3 regions of the Cobetia sp. 10Alg 146 genome follow, and region 3 is predicted to be linked to each of the others. Evidence: predicted binding sites of a transcription regulator. Region 3 holds the regulator's gene; each other region holds the start of a gene.
What was found. Region 3 encodes sigma-54, which starts transcription at its own class of promoters, with help from an activator protein. Its sites were predicted from a motif close to TGGCACNNNNNTTGCTNT; they were not measured.

Region 1 (9,818 bases), on a different contig from region 3:
GCCCTTCTCCCGGAATGCCCAGCACCACATGACTGCCCGGCGAGAACGGCGTGAAGGGTGAGGCCTCATCGGCAGGCACCAGAGTGAGACGGCGCACGCTGCTGCTGAGCTGATCGACCGCGGCGACCCGCGCCTTCATGAAGCGAGACATGGTGCCACCTCCTCCTGTGGGGGAATCTCTCCCGGGGCTTCCGCATCGATTCGCACGCCCATGTAGGCGCCGAGACGCTTGGAAAAATGATCACGCACTTCCAGCATCAAACCACAGCCATCACAGGCCGCCGGTGAGTGGATGACGTGCTCACTGACCTGCTGACAGTGCACGCAGAACACATGCCGCCCCAGGGCAGCCACCGGCAGCATCACCATGTCATCCAGCAACAGACCCTGCTGCTGAGCCAGATTGGCGACCTGCCACACGAAATGCTCACTGCCGATGATGATCAGACATCCCGCCGCGCCTACCTCGCCGATGGCACCCGCCAGCGCATCGCAGGCCAGGGGGCGATCATCGACGTCGTACCAGTGATGCAGGCGGGCGCTGTCGGCGGGCCCCGTGGGCAACGCCTCTGTTGCCGGAGCGGATTGCACGGCGCCTCCCACCTCGCGGCTACCGAGCTGCCCCAGCAGCGTACTGATCAGCTGACAATGCATCTGCAGTTGCTGACGGGCGTTGCCCGCCGCCTCTCCAGTGCCTGGCAGGCTCTCGGGAGACTGGCACGCCACCAGATACCGTTGGGCATCGGGCAGCGCCTCGATGCGTGGATAGTGTTGCCGACTTCGAATCCCGGCAGTGACAGAGGATGATTGCGGGCTTTTCATGACACGACCCTGCTCTGAGAAATTGTCCTTGTTGTAATGCCGCCGTCTTGACGATGACGGGCATCCGACTACCACTCCATTTCTTGAGCATATTTCGTGCCATTGACGGCAAAATCATTACCCCGCATGCCCGGCAAAATCGTCTGAAAACCCCATTTCACATATGAACAATCAATAGAGGTATTCACGCACCAAAACAGAACACAAAGCTCATGAATATCGGCTTGCATTCACCATTATTGCCCTGACCCAACCTCACCTCATAAGCCAATCGCTACGCCTGACATATTTCTCATTGAATGTCTTCAAGATGCTGAAAGAATGGAAAAATTTATCTTGGGAGAATTACGATCTCACAATCGACACGACACTACGCGCTTCTCCACCGCCAGCATTCTGATGTACTTTCGCTTGCATGATATTGGCCTTTTTCCTTGATTGTACTCACCACCAAAGAAAGCGCCTCACCGAAGGGTGAGGCGCTTTGATAACTCAATATCGTCAGGTCATATTTTTCTACATCAAGCGGAGCAGAGTTCTTGTCATTGCGACATTTTGCCTGGACAACATTGCGGCGATCTTGCTGACAAAAGGCTTCGCAGCTTTGCCATGACAATCATGCGCAATGGCAGCCATGCACGATCGCTCTCATGCGCAATGGCACACGCACGATAGAGATCGTGCCATCAGTAACCGCCCTGTCCCGGCACCCAGTTGGTGCCCGCCAACGGAACACGTGCCATGGCGGCCGCTTCCACATTCAGGGCGACCAGATCTTCCGGTTCCAGATGATGCAGGTGTGACTTGCCACAGGCACGTGCCAGGGTCTGGGCTTCCAGCGTCAGCACGCGCAGGTAGTTGGCCAGACGCTTGCCGGCCGCGACCGGGTCCAGTCGCTGGCTCAGCTCCGGGTCCTGGGTGGAGATACCGGCCGGGCACTTGCCATCCTGGAAGTCATCATAGAAACCGGCGGCGGACCCCAGCTTCTGATACTCCTCGGCGTAACGCGGATGGTTGTCGCCCAGCGCGATCAAGGCGGCGGTACCGATGGCCACGGCGTCAGCACCCAGCGCGATGGCCTTGGCGACATCGGCACCGTTGCGAATCCCGCCGGAGACGATCAGCTGCACTTCACGATGCAGGCCCATTTCCTGCAGTGCCTGAGTGGCCTGCGGGATGGCGGCCATGGTCGGAATGCCGACATGCTCGATGAAGACATCCTGGGTGGCGGCGGTGCCGCCCTGCATGCCATCCAGCACGATGACATCCGCGCCCGCCTTCACCGCCAGCTTGACGTCATAGTAGGTACGGGTCGCACCGATCTTGACGTAGATCGGCACCTGCCAGTCGGTAATCTCGCGCAGCTCGGCAATCTTGATCGCCAGGTCATCCGGGCCGGTCCAGTCCGGGTGGCGGCAGGCGCTGCGCTGATCGATGCCCTGCGGCAGCGTGCGCATGCCCGCGACTCGCTCGGAAATCTTCTGCCCCAGCAGCATGCCGCCACCACCGGGCTTGGCGCCCTGCCCGAGCACGACTTCGATGGCATCGGCCTTGCGCAGGTCATCCGGGTTCATGCCGTAGCGCGACGGCAGGTACTGATAGACGAGGCGCGAGGACTGGCCGCGCTCTTCCGGGGTCATGCCGCCATCGCCGGTGGTGGTGGAGGTGCCGATTTCCGAGGCACCACGCCCCAGCGCTTCCTTGGCCTGGGCGGACAGGGCACCGAAGCTCATGCCGGCGATGGTCACCGGCGTGCTGATCACCACCGGCTTCTTGGCATGGCGCGTGCCAAGCACGACTTCGGTCTCGCACTTCTCGCGATAGCCTTCCAGCGGGTAGCGCGACATGCTGGCGCCGAGGAACAGCAGGTCGTCGAAATGCGGCACCTTGCGCTTGGCGCCCCAGCCACGGATATCGTAGATACCCGTCTCTGCCGCGCGCTGGATCTCATGGATGACATCGCGGCCGAAGGTCGCGGATTCGCGCAGTGCCGGGTTGTAGGGCTGTGTTTGAGTCTCGTCGGTCATGTTGGGCATCCTGATCAGTAGGCTGAGGCGTTGTCGACCTTGAAGTGATAGAGCTGACGCGCAGATCCGTAGCGCGTGAAGCTGGCCGGGTCTTCATCGATTCCGGCACTCGCCAGCAGCTCCGCCAGTTCTTCCAGGTGCTCGGCACGCATGTCCTTGGCGATGCAGTCCGCGCCCAGCGATGCGACCGTGCCCTTCACGTAGAGTCGCGCTTCATAGAGCGAATCACCGAGACCTTCGCCAGCATCACCGCATACCACCATGCGTCCTGCCTGTCCCATGAAGGCACTCATCGCGCCGATGTTGCCCTTGACGACGATATCGACACCCTTCATCGAGATACCGCAACGCGCCGAGGCGTTGCCTTCGATGACCAGCAGCCCGCCGTGGGCGGTCGCGCCCGCAGCCTGGGAGGCATCGCCCTTGACCCGCACACAGCCGGACATCATGTTTTCCGCCACACCCACCCCGGTATTGCCGTGGATGGTGATGCTGGCCTTCTGATTCATGCCCGCGCAGTAGTAGCCCGCGTGGCCATCGATATCGACACTGATATCGTCATTGATACCGCAGGCGATGTTGTGAGCGCCGTCGGAGTTGACCACTCGCCATTCGCGCGCCTCCTTGAGGAGGTCGGCATCGTGCAGGGCCTGGTTCAGAGCGCGCAGCCCATCAACGGCCAGATCGTGAGTCTTCATCATTACGCAGCCTCCGTACGGGCGGTGTCTTTTTCCCAAAGGTACAGGCGGCCGGGTTCCGGCTCCCACACACGGGCGTCCTTGATACCCGGCAGACTCGCCAGAGCACGATATTCCGAGGCCATCGCCACGTAGTCGTCGGTTTCGGCAATCACGGCAGGCTTGCAGGCGATCGGATCCCGCACCACGGCGAAGCCATCACGGGTGCCAATGGTGAAGGTGAAGAAGCCATCCAGGTCCTTCAGGGCACCGGTAATCGCCGCTTCCAGGCTGTCGCCCTGCTCCAGACGCCAGGTCAGGTAGCCGGCGGCGACTTCGGAATCGTTGTCGGTCTCGAAGCTGATGCCTTCACGCCTGAGCTTGGTGCGCAGCCAGTTGTGGTTGGACAGCGAGCCATTGTGGACCAGGCACAGATCACGCCCGGTGGAGAACGGGTGGCTGCCCTGCAGGGTGACGGCGCTTTCGGTCGCCATGCGGGTATGACCGATGATGTGGCTGCCCTGCATGCCCTTGAGGCCATAGAGGCTGGCGATATGGGCCGGCAGGCCCACCGCCTTGAGGATCTCGATGCTCTGCCCCACGCTCAATACGCGAATCTGCGGGGCGCTGTCGGCAAGCCAGCTGCGCACGGCACTCTCTTCCCCGGCGATCTTGAATACCGCGACACTGGCATTGCTGAACCAGTCCGCCACCGTGCCGACCTGCTCGCCCAGGCCCTTGGCGATCGCGTCCCAATCCTCATCGACACCATCGCTTTGCAGCGTCAGCTTGATGCCAGCGTCAAATTCGTCGCCATAGATGGCGAAGCCAGCACTGTCCGGGCCGCGATCCGTCATCGCGATCAACATCGGCTCGAACAGCTCCCCCAGGCGCGATTCCAGCGCCGGGTTCTTGAGATAAAGCCCTACGATTCCACACATGGTGATGTCCTCTCACGGGCAGGAGGCGTCCTCCTGCCTGGTGTCTTGAGCGTGGTGGTGACAGTGGCGACCCTCGTCTGACATGACCCGCGAGATCCGCGAGCGCCGCCGGATGAGATCAGAAGAATTCGGCGTAGCGCTGGACTTCCCAGGCACTGACCTGGGCGTTGTAGTCCCGCCATTCCTCGCGCTTGAGGCGCATGAACTCGGCGCAGATCCCCTCGCCCAGGCTCTCGCGCAGAATGCTGTCCGCCTCGAGCGCATCGATGGCCAGCGAGAGATTCTGCGGCAGCGTCTCGATGCCCTTCTCGGCGCATTCGCTCGGGGTCAGCGAGTAGAGATTGATGTTGTGGGGCGTGCCCGGATCCAGCTTGCGCGCCACGCCATCCAGCCCCGCGGCGATGATGGCGGCGTGCACGAGATAGGGGTTGCAGCCGGCGTCCGGCAGGCGGAACTCGAGGCGACCGTAGGGCACACGCACCATGGCCGAGCGGTTGTTGTCACCGTAGGCGATGAAGACCGGCGCCCAGGTCGCGCCGCTGGTGCTGCCGCCGCCGACCAGACGCTTGTAGGAATTGACGGTCGGCGCGGCAAAGGCACACAGCGCCGGGGCATGTGCCAGCAGTCCGCCGAGGAAGTGGTACGCCAGCGGTGACAGGCCCATGCCCTGGGCGTCGGAGTCATCGCCGAACAGGTTGCGGCCGGTGTCATCACACACGGACAGGTGGAAGTGCATGCCATTGCCCGGGCGGTCCGCCAGCGGCTTGGGCATGAAGGAGCACACCATGCCCAGATCATTGGCGATCTCGCCGGCAGCCATGCGCACGAAGGTGAAGCGGTCTGCCGAGGTCAGCGCATCGCTGTAGGTGTAGTTGATCTCGAACTGGCCATTGGCGTCCTCGTGATCGATCTGATAGACGTCGAAGTCCACCGCCTGCAGCGATTCGACCAGACGTTCGAGGAATTCACGCGAACGTGACAGGCCCTTGTAGTCGTAGCAGGGCTTGGCGAGGGTATCGCTCTCATCCACCGGCAACAACTCACCCGCTTCCCCCCGGCGGAACAGCGAGAATTCCGGCTCCAGCCCAGTATTGAGCGTCCAGCCCTTCTCCTTCAAGCGCTCCAGCTGCTTGAGCAGTACCACACGGCTGTCGTTGGCGAACGGTTGCCCATTGACGTAGCCATCACAGGCCATGCGCGCATAGCCCGGCTGCCACGGCACCAGGCACAGCGAGTCCAGATCCCCCCGCGCCATGAAGTCCGGCCCCTCCGGCGACATGCCGAGACCACTGACGGCGAAGCCGGCAAAGCCGGCGCCCTTCTCGACCACATCCATCAGGCAATTGGCCGGCACGGACTTGGTCTTGGCAGCGCCATGAATATCCACGAACTGCGCCAGCAGATAGCGAATGTCGTGATCCTTGATGAACTGTTGCGCCTTTTCGGGTGACATCTGGGTTTCCTCTGAGAGCGGACCGGGTTCCATCTCCCTCGACACTGTCTGCCACCCCGGGAAACCTGACCCCTTGTGGTGACACGCCACGCCAAGATAGCGGATGAAACGAGTTTTTGTGATTCCTGCTGGTCAACTTTATTTCCCTCAAAGAAAAGCATACAGCATGCCATTTCGCCAGCTGCCGCCCAGAACTTTTCATCAACCTCCTGTTTTGCATGGGAATTTATTTTACGAGCTCGTTTTACCCCACAGAAAACGCCAGGTGACCCTGAGTAAATTCCTGCCCGTTTCTCGAAATAGGCATCATTTCGGTGCCCAGAGCTCCCTCTTCGCACCAGCATGACGCAAAGCGCTGATATTCACGCCCGAATTCGTGCTGCCAATCGCCGCCTGACTCGCTCCAGGGTTGCCGTGGCCATGGCCTTTGACGGAATTGGCAAGCCCCTTGCTTAACCATGAGGAATGTTTCTTTCCTTTCAAGAATCGACGCTCATGCGATCAGGCAAGGCAAGCAGCAGGCACAAGCCCTTGTGAAGCGCCTGAAGAGGCGCCTGAAGAGGCAACAGAACAACAACACTTCCTGCGGCGGATGCGCGTCTTGCGCGCCATCTCCGCCAGCACCAGCAGGACTACGGCACCACTCACTTACGCTAGGCAGCACGACTCACAGGAGAAAGGGACGCATGGCGAATTCATGGCGCATCTCGGCATTGGCCGAACAACACCGCAAGCTGGGCGCGGAGCTGGAAGACTGGAATGGCATGGGCACTGCCTGGAATTACGCCGTCTCGGACACGGCCGATGACCACGAGACCATTCGCACCCGCGCCGGTCTGATGGATGTCTCGGGGCTCAAGAAGATCCACTGCAACGGCCCGCACGCTCAGGCCGTGCTGGATTACGTCACCACGCGGGACATGTCCAAGCTGTATCCGGGCAAATCGGTGTATGCCAGCGTCTTGAATGAGGCCGGCAAGTTCGTCGACGACTGCATCGTCTATTGCCTGGCGCCGAACTCCTACCTCGTGGTGCACGGCACGGGCACCGCGAATGAAATGCTGGCCAAGAGTGCCCTGGGGCGCGCCGTCAGCCTGACCTTCGATGACGACATGCATGACATGTCACTGCAGGGGCCGGTCGCGGTGGATTTTCTGGAGCGTCACGTGCCGGGCATCCGTGAGCTGCGTTACTTCCACCATCTGCAGACCCAGCTGTTCGGCTACCACGTGATGATCTCGCGCACCGGCTACACCGGCGAGCGTGGCTACGAGATCTTCTGCAAGGCCAAGGACGCTCCCTCTCTGTGGGAACAGATTCTCGAAGATGGGGCCGACATGGGCATCAAGCCGTGCAGCTTTGGCACCCTTGACTGGCTGCGGGTCGAGAGCCACCTGCTGTTCTACCCGGCGGACAATTCCGAAACCTACCCGTATCCCGACCAGCCGGTGGGCGATACCCTGTGGGAGCTGGGCCTGGACTTCACCGTCTCGCCGGGCAAGACCGAATTCCGTGGCGCCAGCGAACACTTCGCGCTGCAGGGCAAGGAGCGCGTCAAGGTCTATGGCGTGCTGCTGGACTCGAAAGACGTCGCCCAGATCGGTGACAAGATCTACGCCGACGGCAAGTGCGTCGGTGTCATCACTCAGGGCATGTACTCGCGCCTGAGCGATCGCTCCATGGCGCTGGCACGTCTCGAACCCGGCTATGCCGAGCATGGCACCCCGCTGACCCTCAAGACCGGCACTGACGGAGAGACCAGCCTCTCGGCCATCAGCCATTCCCTGCCCTTCGATGACCCGGAAAAGGCCAAGCGACTGGCGCGCGGCTGAGCACACGCACCATGTCGGACACTGCAAGACCTGCAGTGATAACCGGGTGAAGTGTCAGGACGCATTGCGAACGCAAGACGCAAGAGGCCTCCTCGACGTGACGTCGAGGAGGCCTCTTGCCTCACACCCAGGCCAGGTGATTGAAAAGGACTCTCGAAAGGTACTCCCGCCCCCTTGGCAGACATCAAGGATGAGGGTTGACGGCAAAGTTGGTAATGTCACGCCATACCCCGCTCGCGAGCCGATGCGCCGCATGCCTCACAAGGGCATGCCGCGTCCTCGCCGGCCATCCCCTTCCCATTGCCACCCTCTCCGCTATAGGAGTCATCATGCCGCGAAAATCCCCCGCTCCCTCCGAGAAGTCGGAACAGGACAGCTCCGACACTCTGCCCCGTGAACTAGCGACCGACCCCGCTGCGCAGTCAGAGAGGAAAGACACCATCACGGCGGCAGCTGACGAGACGCGTCTCGGACTTGAGCAGCACATCGCGCGCGCGCTCAAGCAGCAGCGTGTCTCGCAGGGCTACAAGATTTCCGACGTCTCGCGTATCGCCGGTGTCAGTCAAGGCATGATCAGCAAGGTGGAGAACGCCCAGGTATCCACCAGTCTCGATACCCTAAACAAGCTGTGCAATGCCTTGAGTCTGCCGATCTCGAAGCTGTTCAGCGATTACGATGTCAATGGGCGTGGTGCCCAGCACATCAAGGCCGGGCAAGGCATGCAGGTGGTACGCACCGGCACCGAAGTCGGCCATGCCTATCAACTGTTGAGCTACAAGCAGGGCCCCAAGAAGCGCTACGAACCCTTCCTGATCACCATGGATGATGCCAGCGAAGTCTTCCCCAACTTCTGTCATGCCGGGCATGAATTCATCTACCTGCTTTCCGGTAACCTCACCTACCGTCATGGTGACAAGTTCTATGACATGGGTCCCGGTGACAGCCTGGCCTTCGATGCCGGCGTTCCGCATGGCCCCGAGAAGTTGAACGAGGTCCCGATTCAGCTGCTGTCGATCATTCACTACGACGACAACGAATAGGTCATCCGCTTCACCGCGCCTGATGATCCCGACAGTCTCCCCGCCCCTGGATGGCCCACTTCCCCTGATGGTGGTTCATGACCGGCCCTCCTGGGTAGATGGCGCTTTCCGTGTCGGTGTCGCCTGGCGCAGGGCGTCCAGCTCGGTCAGATAACGCTCCAGCACCAAATTGGGCGCACGGCTCTTGCGCGTGATGGCGCTGTAATAGGTGACATAGGAGTTGGCCACCGGGCTGAGCGCCTGCATCTGGCCATCGCGCACCCAGCGCTCGGCATAGTGGGTGGGCAGATAGCCGAGATAACGCCCGGAGAGCACCAGAAAGGCGATGCCCTCGCGGTCGGTCGCCGAGGCGGATGCCCTGAGTGGCTCATGCAGCGCCTTGATCGTGGGCGTCTGCGCGTAGGCAGGCAGCACGGCATCATGCTGGCGTATTTCCTCCTGCCCCACCGGGCGTCCGCGCGCGCGAGTGTCGCCTTCCCGGGGCTCGCGAAACAGCACATGGCCCCGCGCGCAGTAAAGGCAGGAGGTTTCCTCGTAGAGCGAGCGATACTCGAGTCCCGGCAGCGTCTTGAGCGTCGGGATCACGCCGGTATGCAATCGCCCATCCAGTACGGCGCGCTCGATCTCATTGGGCGGGATCATGCGGATGTTGATCTTCACTTCCGGGCCGTGCTTCTTGAGCGCGCTCAGGGCGTGAGTGATGTGCATCTCCGGCATGGTGACCAGATTGTCGGTAATGCCGATGTTCAGCTCGCCCTTGAGCCAGGCGTGCAGTCCGTTGATGCGCGTGCGAAAGCCTTCCGCCGCTGCCAGCATCTGCATCGCGGCTTCATGGACGTCTCTTCCCTCATTGGTGAGCGCGAAACCACTGCGCCCCCGCTGGCAGAGCTTGAGGCCCAGCCGCGTCTCCAGGTCACTCATCGCCATGCTGATGGCGGAGCGACTGATGTTGAGCTCGATCTCGGCCGCCGAGAAGCCGCCGCATTCCACCACCTTGCGAAAGATGCGCAGCAAGCGCAGATCGGC
Region 2 (9,818 bases), on a different contig from region 3:
CCATTCGCATGGGCGTGCTCAAGGACTCCTCGCTGATCGCGCGGCGACTGGTGGACCGACAGGAGTATGTCGTCGCCTCGCACGACTACTTTCAGCGTGCGCCGCGCCCGCACACGCTGGCGGAGCTCTCCAGCCACCGCTGCCTGGCGGGCTCCAAGCGTGAATGGCTGTTCGAGGTCGAGGGCCAGCGACGCGAGGTGCGCATCTCCGGCAGCTGGCAGGCCAATTCCGGGCCGGCACTGCTGGACGCCACGCTCAAGGGCCTCGGGCTTGCCCAGATTCCCGACTATTACGTCGCGCCTCACCTGGCCAGTGGCCAGCTGATCTCGGTGCTGGATGAATATCAGGTGCGCGATACCGGGGTGTGGATCGTCTATCCCCGCCACCGCCATCTCTCGCCCAAGGTGCGCCAGTTCGTCGACTTCATGGTCGAGCGCTTCGAGGGCGGCATCCCCGGCCTGGTGGGCTGACGGCCAGGGCGCGAAGGCCTCAACCGGCCGTCACTTCCCCTTGCCACGACGACAGACGGGCTGCCGATGGGCAGCCCGTCTGTCGTTGCACGTGACGTTGCGTTGCGAGCTATCCGCCAGCGGCGTCAGGCACGCTGTGCGCCGCCACCCGGTATCGCCTCCGGCAGGTGCACCTGCGGTGCCTTGACCAGCAGCTTGCTGGCCACGAAGTAGACCAGCGCCCCCAGCAGCGAGCCGGTGAACCAGCCGTAGTCGTAGAACCAGGAAAGCCCGGGCTGCGAGAAGCTGATCACCGTCAGCCCCACCGGCACGAAGAAGGCGATGAAGCCCGCTGGATTGAAGGCCGGGTAGGTGCTGCCATCCAGATAGAGCGCCGGCAGATCGAAGGACTGACGACGGATCACGAAGTAGTCGACGATCATGATCCCCGCGATCGGCCCCAGCAGACTCGAATAGCCCAACAGCCAGTTGGAATAGAGGCTCTCGAGGCTCACGTCGGAGACGATCCAGCCCATCTTCTTGATCAGCTCGAAGCCCATCAGCAGCACCCCGACCAGCCCGGTGAGCAGCACGCCGCGCGTCTGGTTGATGAATTTCGGCGCGATGTTCTGGAAATCATTGGTCGGCGAGACGATGTTGGCGGCGGTGTTGGTGGAGAGCGTCGCGATGATGATCAGCACCATGGCGATGGCGACCCAGCCGGGGCTGTCGATGCGACCGATCAGGTTGACCGGGTCGGAGATGGTCTCCCCCACCAGCGAGCTGGAAGCGGCCGTCAGCACCACGCCGAGCGCCGCGAAGAAGAACATCGTCAGCGGCAGGCCGATGATCTGACCGACGATCTGGTCCTTCTGGCTCTTCGCGTAACGGCTGAAGTCCGGGATGTTCAGCGACAGCGTCGCCCAGAAGCCGACCATCGCGGTCAGGCCCGCCATGAAGTAGCTGGCCACGCCATCGCCTTCGGGACGATTCGGTGGCTGGGCCAGCAGTTCGCTGATCGAGGTGTGCGGCAGCGCCCACACCATCAGGCCGACCCCCACCGCCAGCAGCAAGGGCGCGGAGAGCGTCTCCAGCCACTTGATGGATTCCGCGCCGCGAATCACCACGAACAGGTTGAGCGCCCAGAAGATGAAGAAGCCGATGACCTCGCCCACCCCGCCCAGCGCCTTCCAGTCCGCCGAGAGGCTCGAGAGCAGCAGGTGAATCGCCAGGCCGCCGAACATCGTCTGGATACCGAACCAGCCACAGGCGACCACCGCCCGAATCATGCACGGCACGTTGGAGCCGATGATCCCGAACGATGAACGCAGCACTACCGGAAAGGGAATCCCGAAACGCGTGCCGGGGAAGGCGTTCAGCGTCAGCGGAATCAGTACCACCAGATTGGCGACCAGAATCGTGATCAGCGCCTCGCCGACACTCAGCCCGAAGTAGGCAGTGAGCACGCCGCCCAAGGTATAGGTGGGTACGCAGATCGACATGCCGACCCACAGCGCGGCGATGTTCCAGCGCGACCAGGTGCGCTCGGCACTCCTGGTCGGCGCGATATCCTCGTTGTAGCGCGGGCTGCGGGCGACGTCCTGCGCCACCACCAGCTCGATCATTTCCTCATTGCTGCGCACCATGTGCGAGCGAGTCTGTGTCGGGGCCATGAGTCCTCACCTGTTCAGCTGTTGTTATTGTTGAGGGTGATGCACGTCGCTTGTCCTGCCTTTGCGCTCTGTGGCGCGTCTTGCCGTCTTTGAAGATCCGTCCCTTCCTTCACCCTCCTGATTCACTTTTCCACCCTGTTTCAGCCAAGGGATGCTCGAATTACCCATCCACATGAAGCGGTACCTTTCATGGGCAAATCGCATGCCGATGGCGGCATTATTGCCGTCAAATCAAACCTGTCCCGCAAGACAACTTGAGAGGCAATGGCGCGGGTTTGACCGTCTGATGCCCGTCAGGTGGCGACACGCCGTGTTCGCGCCAATTGTCAGTATGGTCAGGTTCCAAGCTGGTGCAAGGCGGTCTTGCACAGGGCCCATACAGACGGTCACAAGCCACTGATGTGCATTGAGTTTTCCTTTGAAAATCGCGTGAACCACGCTGATTCTCCTGGCACCACAATGGTGAATTCATGCGAAATCTTTACCGAAAATCCTTTTATAACAACAAGATAAATCTACAAGACTTTATTTGACACTTCGTCTTGCCGAACGCGGGAACACTGTCTAATGTTCATTAAGCTGACTGGCGAGACAGGATTTGCATCGGACCTTCCCTGACCCACGATACCTGCCGCCGGCATGCAGACTTTCCGGACAGGCGGCATGATTTTCCAAGGTCCATTTCGCGCCATCCCGGTTCACCCGCTCTGCCCACCAGCACTCATTGAAGACAACAACAACCGGCGCCAAGCCGCCCGATGAGGATGACATGTCGAACGACTCCCGCATCTCCTATACCGAGGATGCCGGCAAGCTGCGCTGCGCCGTCATCCAGATGGGACTCAACGTCTCCACCGACCTCGAGCCCGCACAGATCCGCGATGCCATGAACGAGGCCCACCTGCCGCTGATCGACCAGGCCGGTGAGGCAGGCGTCAAGATCCTGTGCTTCCAGGAAGTCTTCAATCAGCCCTATTTCTGCCCGAGCCAGGATGCCAAGTGGTATGCCGCCGCCGAGCGCGTGCCCGACGGCCCCACCGTCACCCTGATGCAGCAGTACGCGAAGAAGCATCAGATGGTGATCATCGTGCCCATCTACGAGGAAGTGCAGCCGGGGGTGTACTACAACACCGCCGCCGTCATCGATGCCGACGGCAGCTATCTGGGCAAGTATCACAAGACCCACATCCCGCAAGTGGCGGGCTTCTGGGAGAAGTTCTTCTTCAAGCCTGGCAAGTCCGACTGGCCGGTCTTCGACACCGCCTACGGGCGCATCGGCGTCTACATCTGCTACGACCGCCACTTCCCGGAAGGCTGGCGCGCATTGGCGCTCAATGGCGCCGAGATCATCTTCAATCCCTCCGCCACCGTCGCGGGCCTCTCCCAGTATCTGTGGGAGCTGGAACAGCCCGCCTCCGCCGCCGCCAATGGCTGCTACATCGCCGCCATCAACCGTGTCGGCCATGAACAACCCTGGGATATCGGCGAGTTCTACGGTTCCTCCTACTTCGTGAATCCACGCGGCCAGATCGAAGCCCAGGCCAGTGCCACCGAGGACGAGCTGTTGATCCACGACCTCGACATGGCGATGGTGCGCGAGGTGCGCAACAACTGGCAGTTCTTCCGTGACCGCCGTCCGGACGCCTATACCCGCCTCACCGATGGTGAATGACGGCCAGCACGATAACGACAACGACAACACGACCTGACACTCAATGCCGGACAAGGCCGCGCGATGCGGCCGGGAGAGATTCATGGCAATCCTGATCAAGGGCGGCAGCATCCAGACCCACGAAGAGCGCTACACCGCCGATGTGCTGTGTGACGGCGAGACCATCACCGCCATCGGCACCGACCTGGACGTACCGGACGACTGCGAGGTGATCGACGCCAGCGGCTGTCTGGTGATGCCCGGCGGCATCGACCCGCACACCCACATGCAGCTGCCCTTCATGGGCACCGTGGCCAGCGAGGATTTCCAGAGCGGCACCGCCGCGGCGCTGGCCGGCGGTACCACCATGATCATCGATTTCGTGATTCCCTCCCCCCAGCAACCGCTGATGGAGGCCTATCACACCTGGCGCGAGTGGGCCGAGAAGTCGTGCTGCGACTACAGCTTCCACGTCGCCGTCACCTGGTGGGACGAGAGCGTCAGCCAGGACATGCAGACGCTGGTCTCCGATTACGGGGTCAACAGCTTCAAGCACTTCATGGCCTACAAGAACGCCATCATGGCGCCGGACGACACCCTCGTCTCGAGCTTCGCGCGCTGTCTGGAGCTGGGCGCGATTCCCACCGTGCATGCCGAGAACGGCGAGCTGGTCTACCACCTGCAGCAGAAGCTGCTGGCCGATGGCATCACCGGGCCCGAGGCACATCCGCTGTCGCGTCCGCCGCAGGTCGAGGGCGAAGCCGCCAGCCGCGCCATCCGCATCGCCGGCACCCTGGGCACGCCGGTGTATCTGGTGCACGTCTCCACCGCCGACGCGCTGGAGGAGATCCGCTACGCCCGCGAGCACGGTCAGCCGGTCTACGGCGAGGTGCTGGCAGGCCATCTGCTGATCGATGAAGCGGTCTATCAGAACAAGAGCTGGGAATTCGCGGCAGGCCACGTGATGAGCCCGCCGTTCCGCTCGCTGGAACATCGTCAGGCGCTGTGGGGCGGCATCCAGTCCGGTGACCTGCAGACCACCGCCACCGATCACTGCTGCTTCTGCGCCGAGCAGAAGGAGATGGGCAAGGACGACTTCTCGAAGATTCCCAACGGCACCGCCGGGGTCGAGGATCGCATGGCGATGCTATGGCACGAGGGCGTCAACACCGGGCGCTTCTCCGCCGAGGACTTCGTCGGCCTGACCTCCACCAACGCCGCCAAGATCTTCAATCTGTACCCGCGCAAGGGCGCGATCCGGGTCGGCAGCGACGCCGACATCGTGGTCTGGGACCCCAACGCCGAACGCACCATCTCGGCGAAGACCCACCACCAGAACATCGACTTCAACATCTTCGAAGGCCGCACCGTCAAGGGTATCCCGCGTCACACCATCAGCCGCGGCGACTGGGCATGGCGCGATGGCGAGCTGCATGCCAAGCGCGGTCACGGCCAGTACGTCGAACGCCCGCCCTACCCCAGCGTCTTCGACCAGCTCAAGGCCCGCGCCGAGAGCAATGTCGTCACCGCCGTGGATCGCAGCTGACGGCCGACGAACGACTCGAACAAGACAAGACCGGCACGACTGAACAACACGACTGAACGACGGCCTGGCAGCGCACCTGACGCGCTGCCGGTCCCGAAGCGCTGCCAATCAAGGCGTTGCCAATCAAGAAGCGCTACCTGACTCGCCTGCAAGACCAACAACAACGACCCCGCGCCTGAGCGCGGGCAGGAGCCACACCGTGACGACATCCTCCACTCCTTCCCACTGGGCCCCGTCCGGACTCGCGGAAGAGGCGCTGAGTGCGCGCTTCACTGATCTGCATCCGGCGCTCACCAAGCGTCAGGCCTTCATCGAGAGTTCGCGTTGCCTGTACTGCTATGACGCGCCCTGCATCAAGGCCTGCCCGACCAGCATCGACATCCCGACCTTCATCCGCCGTATCCACGATGACAATCTCGAAGGCGCCGCCAGCGAGATTCTCGATGCCAATATCCTCGGCGGCAGCTGCGCCCGCGTCTGCCCCACCGAGATCCTCTGCGAACAGTCCTGCGTGCGCAATCAGGGCGATGAGTGCCAGCCGGTGCTGATCGGCCTGCTGCAGCGCCATGCGCTGGACAACGCCCAGTTCGAGGCCCACCCGTTCACGCGGGCAGCCAGCACCGGCCGGCGCATCGCCGTGGTCGGTGCCGGGCCTGCCGGGCTTTCCTGCGCCCACCGCCTGGCGCGTTTCGGCCACGACGTGGTGATCTTCGAGGCCGAGGAGAAAGCCGGTGGCCTCAATGAATACGGCATCGCCCGCTACAAGCTGACCGATGACTTCGCCGCCCGCGAAGTCGAATTCCTGCTCGAGATCGGCGGCATCGAGATCCGCCACGGCCAGCGCCTCGGCGACAATCTGGCGCTGGCCTCCCTGACACGCGAGTTCGACAGCGTCTTCCTGGGCCTGGGCCTTGGCACCAGCCATGCTCTCGGCCTGACCGGCGAGGATGCCAGCGGCCTGATGGCGGCCACCGACTTCATCAAGGTGCTGCGTCAGAGCGGCGAACTGAACGCGCTGGCAGTGCCGAGGCACGCGGTGGTGATCGGCGCCGGCAACACCGCCATCGACATCGCCGTGCAGGCCAGGCGCCTCGGCGCACAGACGGTGGACCTGGTCTATCGGCGTGGCGAGGAGCAGATGTCCGCCACCCATCACGAGCAGGAAATCGCGCGTGCCAATGGCGTGATGATCCACACCTGGGCGCGCCCGCTGGCCATCGGTATGGCAAGCGACAGTGAGGATGGTGGTGACGCCGCGCTCAGTGCGATGCAGTTCGCGCGCACGCGGGTCGAGGATGGCCGACTCGTCGATACCGGCGAGACCTTCACGCTGGCCTGCGATGGGGTCTTCACCGCCATCGGCCAGGGCTTCGATGACGCGAGCCTGAGCGATGCGCATGCCGCGGGGCTGGCCCGCGAGGGGGCGAAGATAGAGGTGGACGAGATGCTGCGCACCAGTCTGCCGGGCGTCTATGCCGGCGGTGACTGCATCGCTCGCGGACAGGATCTCACCGTTCAAGCCGTCGCCCACGGCAAGCTGGCCGCCGAGGCCATCCATCACGATCTGATGCTCAAGGTGGAGGCCGCCTGATGACCATTCATACCCCGCTCAATGATGACAACGCGCGTCCGGCAGGCTCTGGTTCAAGTTCTGCAGCGGCTGACGATCACGTCGCCAGCTACAAGGCCGATCTGTCGGTCAACTTCGCCGGCATCCGTGCCCCCAACCCCTTCTGGCTGGCCAGCGCCCCGCCCACCGACAAGGCCTACAACGTGGTACGCGCCTTCGAGGCCGGCTGGGGAGGCGTGGTCTGGAAGACGCTGGGGGAAGACCCGGCGGCAGTGAACGTCTCCTCGCGCTATTCGGCGCACTATGGCCCGAATGGCGAGGTCAGCGGCTTCAACAACATCGAGCTGATCACCGACCGCTCGCTGGAGATCAACCTGCGCGAGATCACCCAGGTCAAGAAGGACTGGCCGGACCGCGCACTGATCGTCTCGCTGATGGTGCCGTGCGAGGAAGAGGCCTGGAAGACCATCCTGCCGCAGGTCGAGGCTACCGGCTGTGATGGCATCGAGCTCAACTTCGGCTGCCCCCATGGCATGCCGGAACGCGGCATGGGCGCCGCGGTGGGCCAGGTGCCGGAGTATGTCGAGCAGGTCACGCGCTGGTGCAAGACCTACAGCTCGCTGCCGGTGATCGTCAAGCTGACCCCCAACATCACCGACGTGCGCGAACCGGCCAAGGCGGCCTGGCGTGGCGGCGCGGATGCCGTCTCGCTGATCAACACCATCAACTCCATCACCCATCTGGACCTCGACCGCATGGTCGCGCATCCCATCGTCGGCGACCGCAGCACCCATGGCGGCTACTGCGGCAGCGCCGTGAAGCCCATCGCGCTGAACATGGTGGCCGAGATCGCGCGCACGCCGGAAACCGCCAACCTGCCGATCTCGGGTATCGGCGGCATCTCCAACTGGGAAGATGCCGCGGAATTCATCGCCCTCGGCGCGGGCAGCGTGCAGGTGTGCACCGCGGCGATGCTGCACGGCTTCCGTATCGTCGAGGAGATGAAGGACGGCCTGGGGCGCTGGATGGACAGCAAGGGCTATCAGCGGATCGAGGAGTTCTCCCGCGCGGCGGTGCCCAACACCACCGACTGGAAGCAGCTGGACATGAACTACCAGGTGATCGCGCGGATCGACCAGGACAAGTGCATCGGCTGCGGACGCTGCTACATCGCCTGCGAGGACACCTCGCACCAGGCCATCCTGCATCTGGCCAGGGACAACGGCACCGCCCGCTATGAGGTGAAGGACGCCGACTGCGTGGGCTGCAACCTGTGCGAGATCACCTGCCCGGTCGAGGACTGCATCACCATGGAAGTGCAGGACACCGGCAAGCCGTACATGAACTGGATGGAGGACCCGCGCAACCCGCATCGCGCGGCGTGACCCTGACGTTGCGGACAAGATCTGGATGATCCGCACAGATACCAGCGCATGACACCACGTTCAGTGGCGTGAAAACAGAAAGGGGCTGCCAGCAATGGCAGCCCCTTTTCAATGGCTTCATGATCCATCAATGATGATCATTATTAGCCTAAGGATAATTTCATCATGACATCATCTGCTGACTCAGGCGGACAAGCCAACGCCCTTCAGCAGCACCCGCGTGACGTTCTGCACCGCCTGCTCGAATTCGCGATCACTCAGCGCCTTGCCCTGATTGAGCACCGCGATCTGGTGGTCGAAGTCGGCGTAGTGCTGGGTGCTGGCCCAGATCATGTACAGGTAGGCGGAAGCATCGACGTTGTCGATGCGCCCCTCGCTGATCCACTGGCGCAGGCGTGACTTCTTCATCTCGGCCCACTCGTCGAGCCACACCGTCAGCTCCTCGCCCAGCACCGGCGCGCCCTGCATGATCTCGCTGGCCCATACCTTGGAGCCATACGGACGCTGGCGCGAGTGCATCATCTTGGCGCGAATGTAGGTGGAGAGCACCAGCTGCGGGTCGTCATAGGCCTCGAAGCACAGCGCATCTTCCTTCCACAGCGCCAGCAGACCATCGAGGACCGCGCGATACAGCGCTTCCTTGGTGCTGAAGTAGTAATGCAGATTGGACTTGGGCAGCTCTACCTCGGCGGCAATATCGACCATGCTGGCGCCGACATAGCCCTTGAGAGCGAAGATCTTTTCGGCGGCAAGCAGGATGCGGCCGACATTATCCTTGCGAATCTGAGACTTGCGAGTGGTCATGCGATCCCCTGACGCGGTGCTGGCAGTGGGATGAGAATATCATAACCGCACTGCCAACATGCCTGAGCCGACAGGTTTCCCCGGCATCCGCTCAATGGCGGCGGTTGCCCTGACAGCCCTTGCTCGCAGGGGGCTGCAAGGCGCGCAGCCGAAACGTCACTCGAAGACCGCGCCATCGATGAAGCCATCCGCCGGCATCGGCACCTGCCCTGCCTCGCCGCTCAGCCACCAGGGTGCCGGATGCGTGCCTTCGCTGCGCTCATCCGCCACCGGCACCACCATGCCCAGCTTGCGGGCTGCGCTGCGGTAGAGGTCCGGGCGTACGCAGCGTGCCAGGGTCGCTTCGAGGTCATTGTCGCTGACTCCCTCGAGATGCCCCCAGCGCTGCATCTGGGCGGCATACCAGCGGGTCTGCGAGCGCCACGGGAAGTTGGCCGCATAGCGATGGAAGATGGTCCAGCCGGGATTTTCCCGCTGGAACGCCTCCACCGACTGCTCGACATCCACGTCGCGCAGTCCACGCGCCACCACCGAAAGCGGCACTTCCTGCATGCCTTCATCATGCAGCCACTGCGCGGCCTGCTCACGGTTGCCCGGGCGGTCCAGCCAGGCACAGGCCTTGAGCAGCGCGCGAATCAGCGCCTGATGCGCCAGCGGGTGCTGCTCCGCCCAGTCCTCGCGCACGCCCAGCACCTTTTCCTGCCCGAAGCGCCAGATATCATGACTGCCCGCCACCACCT
Region 3 (9,818 bases):
GTCAGAGACCAGCAGGCGGTTGATGGGCAGGGCGCCGATGAATTCATCGCGGCGCGAGACGACCAGCAGGGTGTCGGTGGAATCGGGAAGTCGCTCGTGACGGCGGATGTAACGCAACACGACATCCAGGGTGATGTCCGGACGGATGGTGATGGTGTCCGTGTTCATCAAGCCGCCGGCAGTGTCCTCGGGATAGGACAGCACCGTCTCGACCCGCTGGCGTTCCTGCGCCTCCATGGAGTCGAGGACTTCGAGAATCACGGCATTCGGAAGCCGCTGGAGGATGTCGGCGACATCATCCGGTTCCAGATTCTCGGTGGCGGCCAGGACGTCCTCGGCATCCATGTCCTTGAGGAAGTCGCTCTGGATATCCTCGCCAAGGTATTGGAGCACATCGCCCTGAAGTTCGGCGTCGACCAGCTCCCAGAGCAGGTTGCGCTCCTTGGGGGGGGAGGATTCCAGCAAGTGGGCCACGTCCACCGGTGCCAGGCCGCGATTCAGCATGCGCCTTGCCTGATCCAGCTCGCCACTTTCCAGTGCCTGTGACAGGCGATCAAGTCTTGGCTTGAGTTTGCGTGACGTCTTGCTCATCTGTCGGCTTCCCCTGTCGACATGAAGGACAGCGTTGATTCTACCATTGGCGCAGGGGGGCGCGTCGACAAAAGAAAACACTGTTTCTTATCGATAGGGCAATCAGCGCGGAAAAAGTGGCAGAAAGCCGGCGGGCGGGGGATGTCAGACGGGGTGCGGCGGCGTCATTCTTCCTCTTCGAAGCGCGCCTCGAACAGGGACTCGATCGCAGACAGGGCCTCATCTGCCTGTTCGCCCTCGACATCGATGATCAGCGCCGTGCCACACGGGGCTGCCAGCATCAGCAGCGCCATGACGTTGGCCGCGTTGGCGCGTCGCTCACCGTGACTGACCATGACCGTGGCCTCGAAGGGCGCACAGCAGTTGACCAGCTTGGTGGCAGCGCGAGCATGCAGCCCGCGCTTGTTGGTCAGAACCAGTTCACGACTGGGCATCGTGTGACTCCTGACGGGTATCGCTGATCGCTAGGGCCGTATGGATCCCCAGCTCCCGGTGGCGTAGACGCACTTCCGGAAGCTGCTTGGCGAAATGTTCGGCCAGCTGCTCGCAGAGATAGACGCTGCGATGCTGGCCGCCGGTACAGCCCACCGAAACGGTCAGGTAGCTGCGATTGCTGGCCTGATAGGCGGGCAGCCAGCGTTCCAGCCAGCCGGCGATGTCATCCTGCATTGCCTTGACGTCCGGGTAGCGCTGCAGGAATTCCGCCACGCTGTCATCACGACCGGTATCGCTGCGCAGATTGATGTCCCAGTAGGGGTTGGGCAGGCAGCGGGCATCGAACACCATGTCGGCATCGGTCGGCACGCCATGCTTGAAGCCGAAGGACTCGAAGGTGAGTGTCAGATGACGAGAGCTATGCTGTGCGACCTGTTCGGTGATGCGCGAGCGCAGGTCATGCACGCTGAGGTTGGTCGAGTCGATGACCAGATCCGCCTTCTGACGAATCGGGGCCAGTGTCTGCTGCTCGATCTCGATGGCCTCGGCCAGCGTGCGGTCATTGTCGCGGGTCAGCGGATGACGGCGGCGGGTCGCGGAATAGCGTTCGAGCAGGACACGGGAGTCCGTGGTCAGGTAGACGACCTGCACATCCATGCCGCTCTGACGAACGCTGTCGAGCAGTTCGGGGAAGCGACTCAGGGCATCGGGGAGGTTGCGCGCGTCAATGGAGACCGCGATGCGCCGGCGGGTGGGGCTGTCCTTTTCCAGCTGCTCGACCAATGGTGCCAGCAGCATGCCGGGCAGATTGTCGATGGCATAGTAGCCAATGTCTTCCAGCGCCTGGAGGGCAATCGATTTGCCGGAACCGGAGCGACCACTGATGATCACGATCTTCATGGAGTGCTCTCCCAGGGCGAGGTCAGCATGAGGTGAAAGCGGAGGGTGCCTGAGGCCAGTCAGCGACAAGCCCGGAGCGAGTCCGGGCTTGCAGGTTCAGCGCGCCGGCAATTCGGCGATGGCCGAGGTCAGGGCATCGAACAATGCTCGCTGACTGTCTGCCTGGCGCAATGCTGCCCGGTTGGTGGGCGAGTTGAGCAGTTCCGCCACCTGGCCGAGCAGAGTGAGATGGGTGTCATCTGCCTCCTCGGGGACCAGCAGCACGAACAGCAGATCGATGGGTTCGCCATCGATGGCGTCAAAGTCGATGGGGTCACCGAGCTTCATGAACGCCGCGATGGGGGTCTTGCAGTGTGGACTGCGTGCATGTGGCACGGCCACGCCGTGGCCGATGCCCGTCGAACCCAGTCTCTCGCGCCCGATCAGGCGCGAGAAGACTTCTTGGCTGTCCAGGCTGGGAATGTTCTGAGCAATGAAGGTGCTGAAGAATTCCAGCACCCGCTTCTTGCTCCCCCCGGGGACGCCGTAGAGCGTGCGCTCGGGGGGAAGGATCTGATCAAGTGTCATGGCAGAAGGTCAACGGGTCCCGGTGCCCTGAGAGCGAGCCTGGGACTTTTCCTTGTGTTTGACCAGCTGGCGGTCCAGCTTGTCGGCGAGCGCGTCGATGGCAGCGTACATGTTGGGGTCTTCTGCCAGGGCATGGAGGTCGGCGCCAGCGGCGTGCAGGGTGCAGGCAGCCTGTTGGCGTTCCTTCTCGATCGACAGTGTCACCTGAACATTGGTGATGTTGTCGTAATGCCGTTCGAGGCGAGCGAGCTTCTCGTTGACATAATCGCGGAGAGGATCGGTGAGTTCCACATGATGCCCGGTGATATTCACTTGCATGGACACGCTCCTTTATCCAGCGGGTTGCCTTTGAATTGTAACCCTTTTTGACTGCGAGCAAACCCTGATTGAACGCGCGGCCACTTTCTGACTCCGGCCATGGTCTCGTGGCGATCATCTGCTGGCGAGAGCGGCGGTGCCGGTGTACCGAGCGTCTACCCCGACAATGCCCAAGCTTTGAACAAAGATCAACGCTGCGCTGCATCGTGGGGCAAGGCTTGTCTTCAACCCAGCGAGGGATATCAGCAGGTTCTTCATGAGCATCGCCTCGCATCACGGACGGAATGGGGCTCGAGAAACCGGCCGTTTGTGGCCAATGTCAGCATTTACGTCGACGTTCGTGTGGCAGGAGTCGGTGGCGACCCCTGGCTATCTGTCCGTGGGATGTGAGGGAAAAAGAAAGCACTCTGGAGAAAAGTGGCTGGAAAAATAGGCAATTGGGGCGTGAAGTCACTCACGCAGTCGCAAGGACAGGCATTGCCAACCGGTATTCAGACGACCGATTGGCAGATGATGCCAGGATGGCAGGTGCAAGGGGGCGAGCTTCAGCGCTCCGACGTGTGGAGCCCGCTGGCCTGCGGGTATCCGTTGTCGAGACTCACGCCAAGCGCTTGCGCTCGCTGGAGGAGGGGATGCCCATGGCCTCGCGATACTTGGCGACCGTCCGGCGCGCTACCTCGATGCCATCACTGGCCAGCAGATCCACCAGGCGTGAGTCGGACAATGGCTTGCGCGCCGGTTCTTCCGAGATCAGCTTGCGAATGCGCGCACGGATCGCGGTGCTGGAGTGCGCGTCACCGTTGCCGCTGCCACCCACCTGACTCGAGAAGAAGAACTTGAGTTCGAACACGCCTCTCGGGGTGTGGATATATTTCTGGGTGGTCACCCGCGAGATGGTGGATTCGTGCATCTCGACCACTTCCGCGATGTTGGCAAGGATCAGCGGCTTCATGCCTTCTTCCCCCTGCTCGAGGAAGTCGATCTGGCGCGCCATGATCTCGCGGCCCACCTTGAGCAGGGTGTCATTGCGTGAGGACAGGCTCTTCATCAGCCAGCGGGCTTCCTGAAGATTGTCCTTGAGGAAGGTGTTGTCCGCGGACTTGTCGGCCCGCTTGATGAGGGCGGCATATTCCGGCTGGATACGCAGCTTGGGCAGCGCTTCCGGGTTGAGTTCGACCTGCCAGCCGTGACGCGTATGACGGACCAGCAGGTCCGGGATGACGTAATCACTGGCAGGCTCGCCCCAGGCGGACGCCGGGCGCGGGTCGAGCGCCCGTACCAGACGAATGACGTGATCCAGCTCATCATCATCCAGGCTCAGGCGACGCTTGAGCAGCTTGCGATCGTCATTGCCCAGTGCCTCGAGGAATTGCCGCACCAGACGGCGGGCCTGGGCCAGCAGCGGCAGATCGTCCGGCAGCAGGGCCAGCTGAAGCAGCAGACATTCGCGCAGGTCTCGAGCGAACACACCGGTGGGATCGAACTGCTGAAGGCGCAGCAGGACCTGCTCGAGTTCCGACGCCTTGAGGCCGGGCAGTCCCTGACCTCGCAGGCCATCGACCAGTTCGTCCAGGCTCATGCTCAGGTAGCCGGCCCCATCCACCGCATCGATCAGACTCTCCGCCATCTGCCGTTCACGCGCATCGAGGTCCGTCATCGCCAGCTGCCAGCGCAGATGGTCCTGCAGGCTTTCGACACTGGTGTTGCGATCGAAGTCCGGCCCGTCCTCGCTCGAGCTTCCGCTGCCGGAACTGGTCAGGCTGCCTGCGTGATCCTGGTAGAGGTCCGACCAGTCACTGTCGAGAGGGTATTCTTCAGGAATCTCGCTGTTGGTCTCGGAGGTGGAGATCTCGCTCTTGTCCTGTGTCTCCGCGACATCCAGCGACTCGTATTCCTCGTCAAGCTCCAGCATGGGGTTTGACTCAAGCGCCTGCTGTATCTCCTGACGCAGGTCCAGCGTCGACAACTGCAGCAGCTGGATCGCTTGCTGAAGTTGCGGGGTCATGGTCAGGGAAGTGCCGAGTCGAAGCTGCAAGGTGGGTTTCATGGGGTCTGTCATTCACGGCAAAGGAACGTGCATCTACGCTATACCGTGGGTCGGGGCACTGACAAGGGGCAGTCGAGAATATTCAAGCAACTTGCATGCCATGTTGCCACCAAGGTGGTATGGACGTCATGCATTCGAGTGAGGTGTGGCAGAGCAGGAGGGTTCACGGGGAGATCACGCAAGCGCCTGTCGAGGCGCTTGCGTGAGGGGGCGGGGAACGAGGCCCCGACAGTGAAGCAGGAAGTGGCGGGTGCTGGAGGGTGCTGGTGAGAGCAGAAGAGGTCGGACGGCTCTCGTCAGGCTGACGGCTCTTACCAGGCTGACGGCTCTTACCAGGCTGACGGCACTCTCGGGCTAGAGCTTGAACTCATGGCCCAGGTAGACATCACGCACCTGCTGGTTGGCGAGGATGGTGTCGGCGTCGCCATGCGCGATGATCTGGCCATCGCCCACGATGTAGGCGGTATCGCAGATGTCGAGTGTCTCGCGCACGTTGTGATCGGTGATCAGCACCCCGATGCCGCGGTCACGCAGCTGGCGCACGATGCTCTTGATCTCGCCCACCGAGATGGGGTCCACGCCGGCAAACGGCTCATCGAGCAGCACGAAGTCTGGCTCGGTGGCCAGTGCGCGAGCGATCTCCACGCGGCGGCGCTCCCCGCCGGAAAGGCTCATGCCGGCACTGTCACGAATATGCGTGATGCTGAACTCGTTGAGCAGCTCCTCCAGGCGTGCCTTGCGTCCGTTGCGATCCAGGTCCTTGCGCGTCTCGAGGATCGCCATGATGTTGTCGGATACCGAGAGCTTGCGGAAGATCGAGGCTTCCTGGGGCAGATAGCCGATGCCGGCGCGAGCCCGCTGATGCATGGCGGCGCCGGACAGGTCGTGGTCATCGATGGTCACGCTACCGGCATCCGAGCGCACGAGGCCGACGATCATGTAGAACGAGGTCGTCTTGCCGGCCCCGTTGGGGCCCAGCAGGCCTACGATGTCACCCTGGCGGATTTCCAGCGAGATGTCCTTGACGACCTTGCGACCCTTGTAGGCCTTGGCCAGATGACGAGCGCTGAGAGTACGTGGGCTGGCAGCAGTCATGCTCATTGATCCTTGCTGGCATTGGCGCCACGTGGCGTCAGGGTCATGTGGACGCGTGACCCCTCGGAGGATGAGGCATCGCTGCCATTGCTGGCATTGACCTGGCGCTTGTCCAGGAAGTATTCCACGTAGCCACCTTCGAAGGTGTCGTCGCCTTTCTCCAGACGGGCATCGCCGACCAGTTCCACCCGACGCTCCAGCGCGTGGTAGCGAATGGTATTCGCCCAGCCCTTGACCAGTCGCTCGTCGGTATCGGGTTTCTGCTCCATGTAGGCGCGCTGGCCGGTGGCCTTGACCAGGGAAATCTCGCCGCTGTCGGCGCGACTGATGTCCACGCGCGCGGCATCCAGCTTCATGCTGCCCTGGCGCATTTCCACGCGACCGGTATAGGTGGCCGTGCCGGCCTTGTCATCCAGTGACAGTGAGTCGGCGGCAATGTTGATCGGCTGGTTGGCATCGCTGTCCAGCGCCAGTGCGGTCGGGGAAAGCGTCGTCATGCCAAGTGCCAGGCCAAGGGCCATGACACCGGGTCTGAGTGTCTGGCGCCAGACCGTCAAGGGCGTGAGAGTCGTTGAAGTCATGGAGTGCTCCTTGGCAGAACTGGTAAGGCTTCACGATCACTCAGGCCATCGTGAAGCGGAAATCGGGGAGAGAGGATTCGGCGCATGCAGGGGCGCGCTCACTGATCCTGGGCCGGCGCGGCATCGAAGGTGCTGGAGACGCGGCCATCATCGTCACGGGTGGTGTCATTGCCGGTGTCGAGAGTCTCGGCTTCCCGAGCGGCATCGCTCTTGCCCTTGCCGGGTTGCAGGGTGCTGCGGACGCGGCCTTCCAGCTGGGCGGAATCCTGAGAGAGGTCAGCGCTGAAGCGGTCACTCTCGACGCGTTGACCATTCTGGGTGATCACCACCGGCACGTCACTCCAGGCACGGTTCTGCTCACGACTGTAATGCAGCACGTCGGTGTCCAGTGTCCAGGCATCCGAAGGCTGGCGCAGTCGGGCATTGCCTTCGAGAGTGAAGGTGTCGCCGCCGGCGCTCAACACGCCACTGTCACCCGTGGCGTACCAGCGACGGTCTTCGCTGTCGTTGGTCCGGATCTTCGGTGCCTGCGCACGCGTCACGTCATCGCCTGGCGTGTGTTCGATGTGCGGGGAGGTCATCGACTGGATCGACACTCCCCGCGCATCGAAGCGCGTCATGTCAGCCCCCTCGAGATAGTAATCCGGCTCATCACTGCTGGCGTCGACATCCACTGTCGACTCCAGACTGTTGCGCTGCTCGATCAGGGCCATGACGCCGCCGACCAGCAGGAGCAGCAGCATCAGCCACAGGCGCGGAGAGGGACGGGGCAGACGTGGCATCAGGCGCGCGACTCCTGCAGATAGGTATCCAGCACCGAGGCCCAGTGGCCCTGTGCCTTGAGCAGCAGATCACAGATCTCGCGCACGGCACCATCACCGCCCTGACGCGTGGTCACCCAATTGGCTTCACTCATCACATAGGGCATGGCGTTGGGAACGCTGACCCCCAGACCGACGCGACGGATGGCTTCGCGATCCGGCAGGTCATCTCCGCAGTAGGCCACGTCATCCAGCGCGATATCGTGCTCGCGACACAGGTTGGTCAGCGCGACCAGCTTGTCCTCGCGGCCCTGAATGACGTCCTGGATACCCAGCTCCTTGGCGCGACGTTCCACCATCGGCGAGCTGCGACCCGTGATCAAGGCGACCCGGATACCGCTGCGCAGGATCAGCTTGAGGCCGTGGCCATCCTGGACATGGAAGCTCTTGGTTTCCACGCCATTGGCATCGTAGTGCAGCCGGTTGTCCGTCAGCACGCCGTCCACATCCAGCGCCAGCAGGCGCACGCGACGTGAGCGGTCGATGATGTCCTGGGGGTAGTCCTCCGCCAGGGAAGTGATGTCATTCATGGTCTTTCTCCTCGCATTCCGTGCATGCGTGACGCATTCCTGTAGGCGACGACCGCCAACGGCTGCGTGCTGCCCTCGCCAGACTCACGGGACTGTCGTGCAGAGACAGCAATCCCGCGGGGGAGTTCAGATCACGCCGCTGGCCAGCAGGCCGTGCATGTGGATGGCGCCGATCGGGTGCTCATCCTCGTCACAGACTACCAGAACGCTGATGCGGTTTTCTTCCATGATGCGCACCGCCTCGGCGGCCAGCATGCTGGAACGGATGGTCTTGCCACCGCGCGTCATGACGTCATCGACCTTGAGCGCACGCAGATCGCCGTGCTGGTCCAGGGTGCGGCGCAGATCCCCATCGGTATAGACGCCGACCAGATGCTCGTCCTCGTCGATCACGCAGGTGAACCCCATGCCCTGGCGGGTGATCTCGAGCAGCGCATCGCGCAGCGGGCTGCCCAGCGCCACGCGTGGCAGGGCATCGCCTTGATGCATGACGTCCTGGACGCGCAGCAGCAGTCGCCGCCCCAGACTGCCACCGGGATGAGAGAGTGCGAACTCCTCGGCGGTGAAGCCGCGGGCTTCCAGCAGTGCCACGGCCAGCGCATCCCCCATCACCAGTGCGGCGGTCGTGGAGGCCGTCGGTGCCAGGTTCAGCGGACAGGCCTCCTGGGCGACGCTGGTGTCCAGGTGTGCGTCTGCATCACGCGCGAGCGTCGAGCCGGGCTTGCCGGTCATCGAGACCAGCGGCGTCCCCATGCGCTTGAGCAGTGGCAGCAGGGCGGTGACTTCGGCGGTTTCACCGGAATTGGACAGTGCCAGCACCGTGTCCGACGAGGTGATCATGCCGAGATCCCCATGGCTGGCTTCGCCGGGATGCACGAAGAACGCCGGCGTGCCGGTGCTGGCCAGAGTCGCCGCGATCTTGCTGGCGATATGGCCGGATTTCCCCATGCCGGTGACGATCACCCGACCCTTGGTCGCCATCATCAGCTGGCAGGCACGATCGAACTCTGCATCCAGCTGGTGCTCCAGTGCCGCGATGGCGGCGCCCTCGATCGCGAAGGTGCGTCGGGCGCTGGCGCGGAAATCCGCCTGCATGGCGGCGTGATCGCGGCCGCTGGAGGGCGAATCATCGGCAGTGGAAGACATGTCGGAGGTGGCGGGCTGGATTCTGGAGGACTTGGTCATGTTCAGATTGTTGCCTGTGTGTGGCCAGGACTCAAGGTACGTGAGAGAGGCGTCACTCACGCGCTGCAACGGCTCGGGCGTGATGCTGACACGGGGCGGATGGCCTGATCGTTCCGGCCTGTCCGCCCACAGGCGTCAGCGAGTCAGGCTGATGGCAAGCCAGGCCGTGTAGCCGAGGTAGCAGGCCAGCAGCACCAGCCCCGGACCACGGCCGATGCGGCCGCGACGCTGCCAGATGAGCAGGGCGGCCAGCATCAGGGTCAGACCGAGCATCACCGGGTAGTCGCGACTGATGGCGCTGCCATCCACCGGCCCCGGTGCCAGCAGGCCCGGTACCGGCAGGACGGCCAGGATGTTGAAGAGGTTGGAGCCGATGACGTTGCCGATGGCGATGTCGTGATGGCGCTTGAGTGCGCTGGCCACGCTGGCCGCGAGCTCCGGCAGGCTGGTGCCGATGGCGATGACGGTCAGCCCGATGATCAGTTCGGGGACGCCGAGTGCCTGGGCGATATCGGTGGCGCCCCAGACCAGCGCGCGTGAGCTGGCGATCAACACCGCCAGACCGAAGAGCAGCCAGAAGATGGCGCGTCCGGCGCTCATCTCGGGGACGTCATCCTGACTCTCGGCGTCACTCGGCGAGTCGACCTTGAACAGCCAGACAAGCGTGAACACCAGCAGTGCCAGCAGCAGGATGCCATCCAGACGCTCGAGCCCGCTGTTGGAGAGGGCGTAGCCCCCCAGTGCCGTC

Region 1: the regulator sigma-54 is predicted to act here: its motif matches at 6,075-6,092, upstream of glnT (type III glutamate--ammonia ligase).
Region 2: the regulator sigma-54 is predicted to act here: its motif matches at 2,313-2,330, upstream of QD172_RS12790 (NCS1 family nucleobase:cation symporter-1).

Annotation. Positions count from the first base shown of each region.
Region 1 is NZ_JARWKT010000004.1:176,071-185,888, forward strand. It holds gene QD172_RS09055 (PDR/VanB family oxidoreductase) at 1-151, opposite strand, end outside; gene QD172_RS09060 (dimethylamine monooxygenase subunit DmmA family protein) at 136-822, opposite strand; gene QD172_RS09065 (FMN-binding glutamate synthase family protein) at 1,509-2,849, opposite strand; gene QD172_RS09070 (protein glxC) at 2,864-3,550, opposite strand; gene QD172_RS09075 (glutamine amidotransferase family protein) at 3,550-4,467, opposite strand; gene glnT (type III glutamate--ammonia ligase) at 4,586-5,920, opposite strand; gene QD172_RS09085 (aminomethyltransferase family protein) at 6,607-7,752, shown strand; gene QD172_RS09090 (XRE family transcriptional regulator) at 8,082-8,792, shown strand; gene QD172_RS09095 (LysR family transcriptional regulator) at 8,868-9,818, opposite strand, start outside.
Region 2 is NZ_JARWKT010000006.1:255,383-265,200, reverse strand. It holds gene QD172_RS12795 (LysR family transcriptional regulator) at 1-470, shown strand, start outside; gene QD172_RS12790 (NCS1 family nucleobase:cation symporter-1) at 596-2,074, opposite strand; gene QD172_RS12785 (nitrilase-related carbon-nitrogen hydrolase) at 2,892-3,794, shown strand; gene hydA (dihydropyrimidinase) at 3,877-5,319, shown strand; gene QD172_RS12775 (NAD(P)-dependent oxidoreductase) at 5,519-6,910, shown strand; gene preA (NAD-dependent dihydropyrimidine dehydrogenase subunit PreA) at 6,910-8,274, shown strand; gene QD172_RS12765 (TetR/AcrR family transcriptional regulator) at 8,458-9,078, opposite strand; gene QD172_RS12760 (CmpA/NrtA family ABC transporter substrate-binding protein) at 9,235-9,818, opposite strand, start outside.
Region 3 is NZ_JARWKT010000002.1:566,875-576,692, reverse strand. It holds gene mgtE (magnesium transporter) at 1-591, opposite strand, end outside; gene QD172_RS05480 (HPr family phosphocarrier protein) at 756-1,025, opposite strand; gene rapZ (RNase adapter RapZ) at 1,012-1,926, opposite strand; gene QD172_RS05470 (PTS sugar transporter subunit IIA) at 2,023-2,493, opposite strand; gene raiA (ribosome-associated translation inhibitor RaiA) at 2,503-2,811, opposite strand; gene QD172_RS05460 (RNA polymerase factor sigma-54) at 3,410-4,858, opposite strand; gene lptB (LPS export ABC transporter ATP-binding protein) at 5,213-5,959, opposite strand; gene lptA (lipopolysaccharide transport periplasmic protein LptA) at 5,956-6,534, opposite strand; gene lptC (LPS export ABC transporter periplasmic protein LptC) at 6,633-7,316, opposite strand; gene QD172_RS05440 (HAD hydrolase family protein) at 7,316-7,885, opposite strand; gene QD172_RS05435 (KpsF/GutQ family sugar-phosphate isomerase) at 8,012-8,980, opposite strand; gene QD172_RS05430 (calcium/sodium antiporter) at 9,206-9,818, opposite strand, start outside.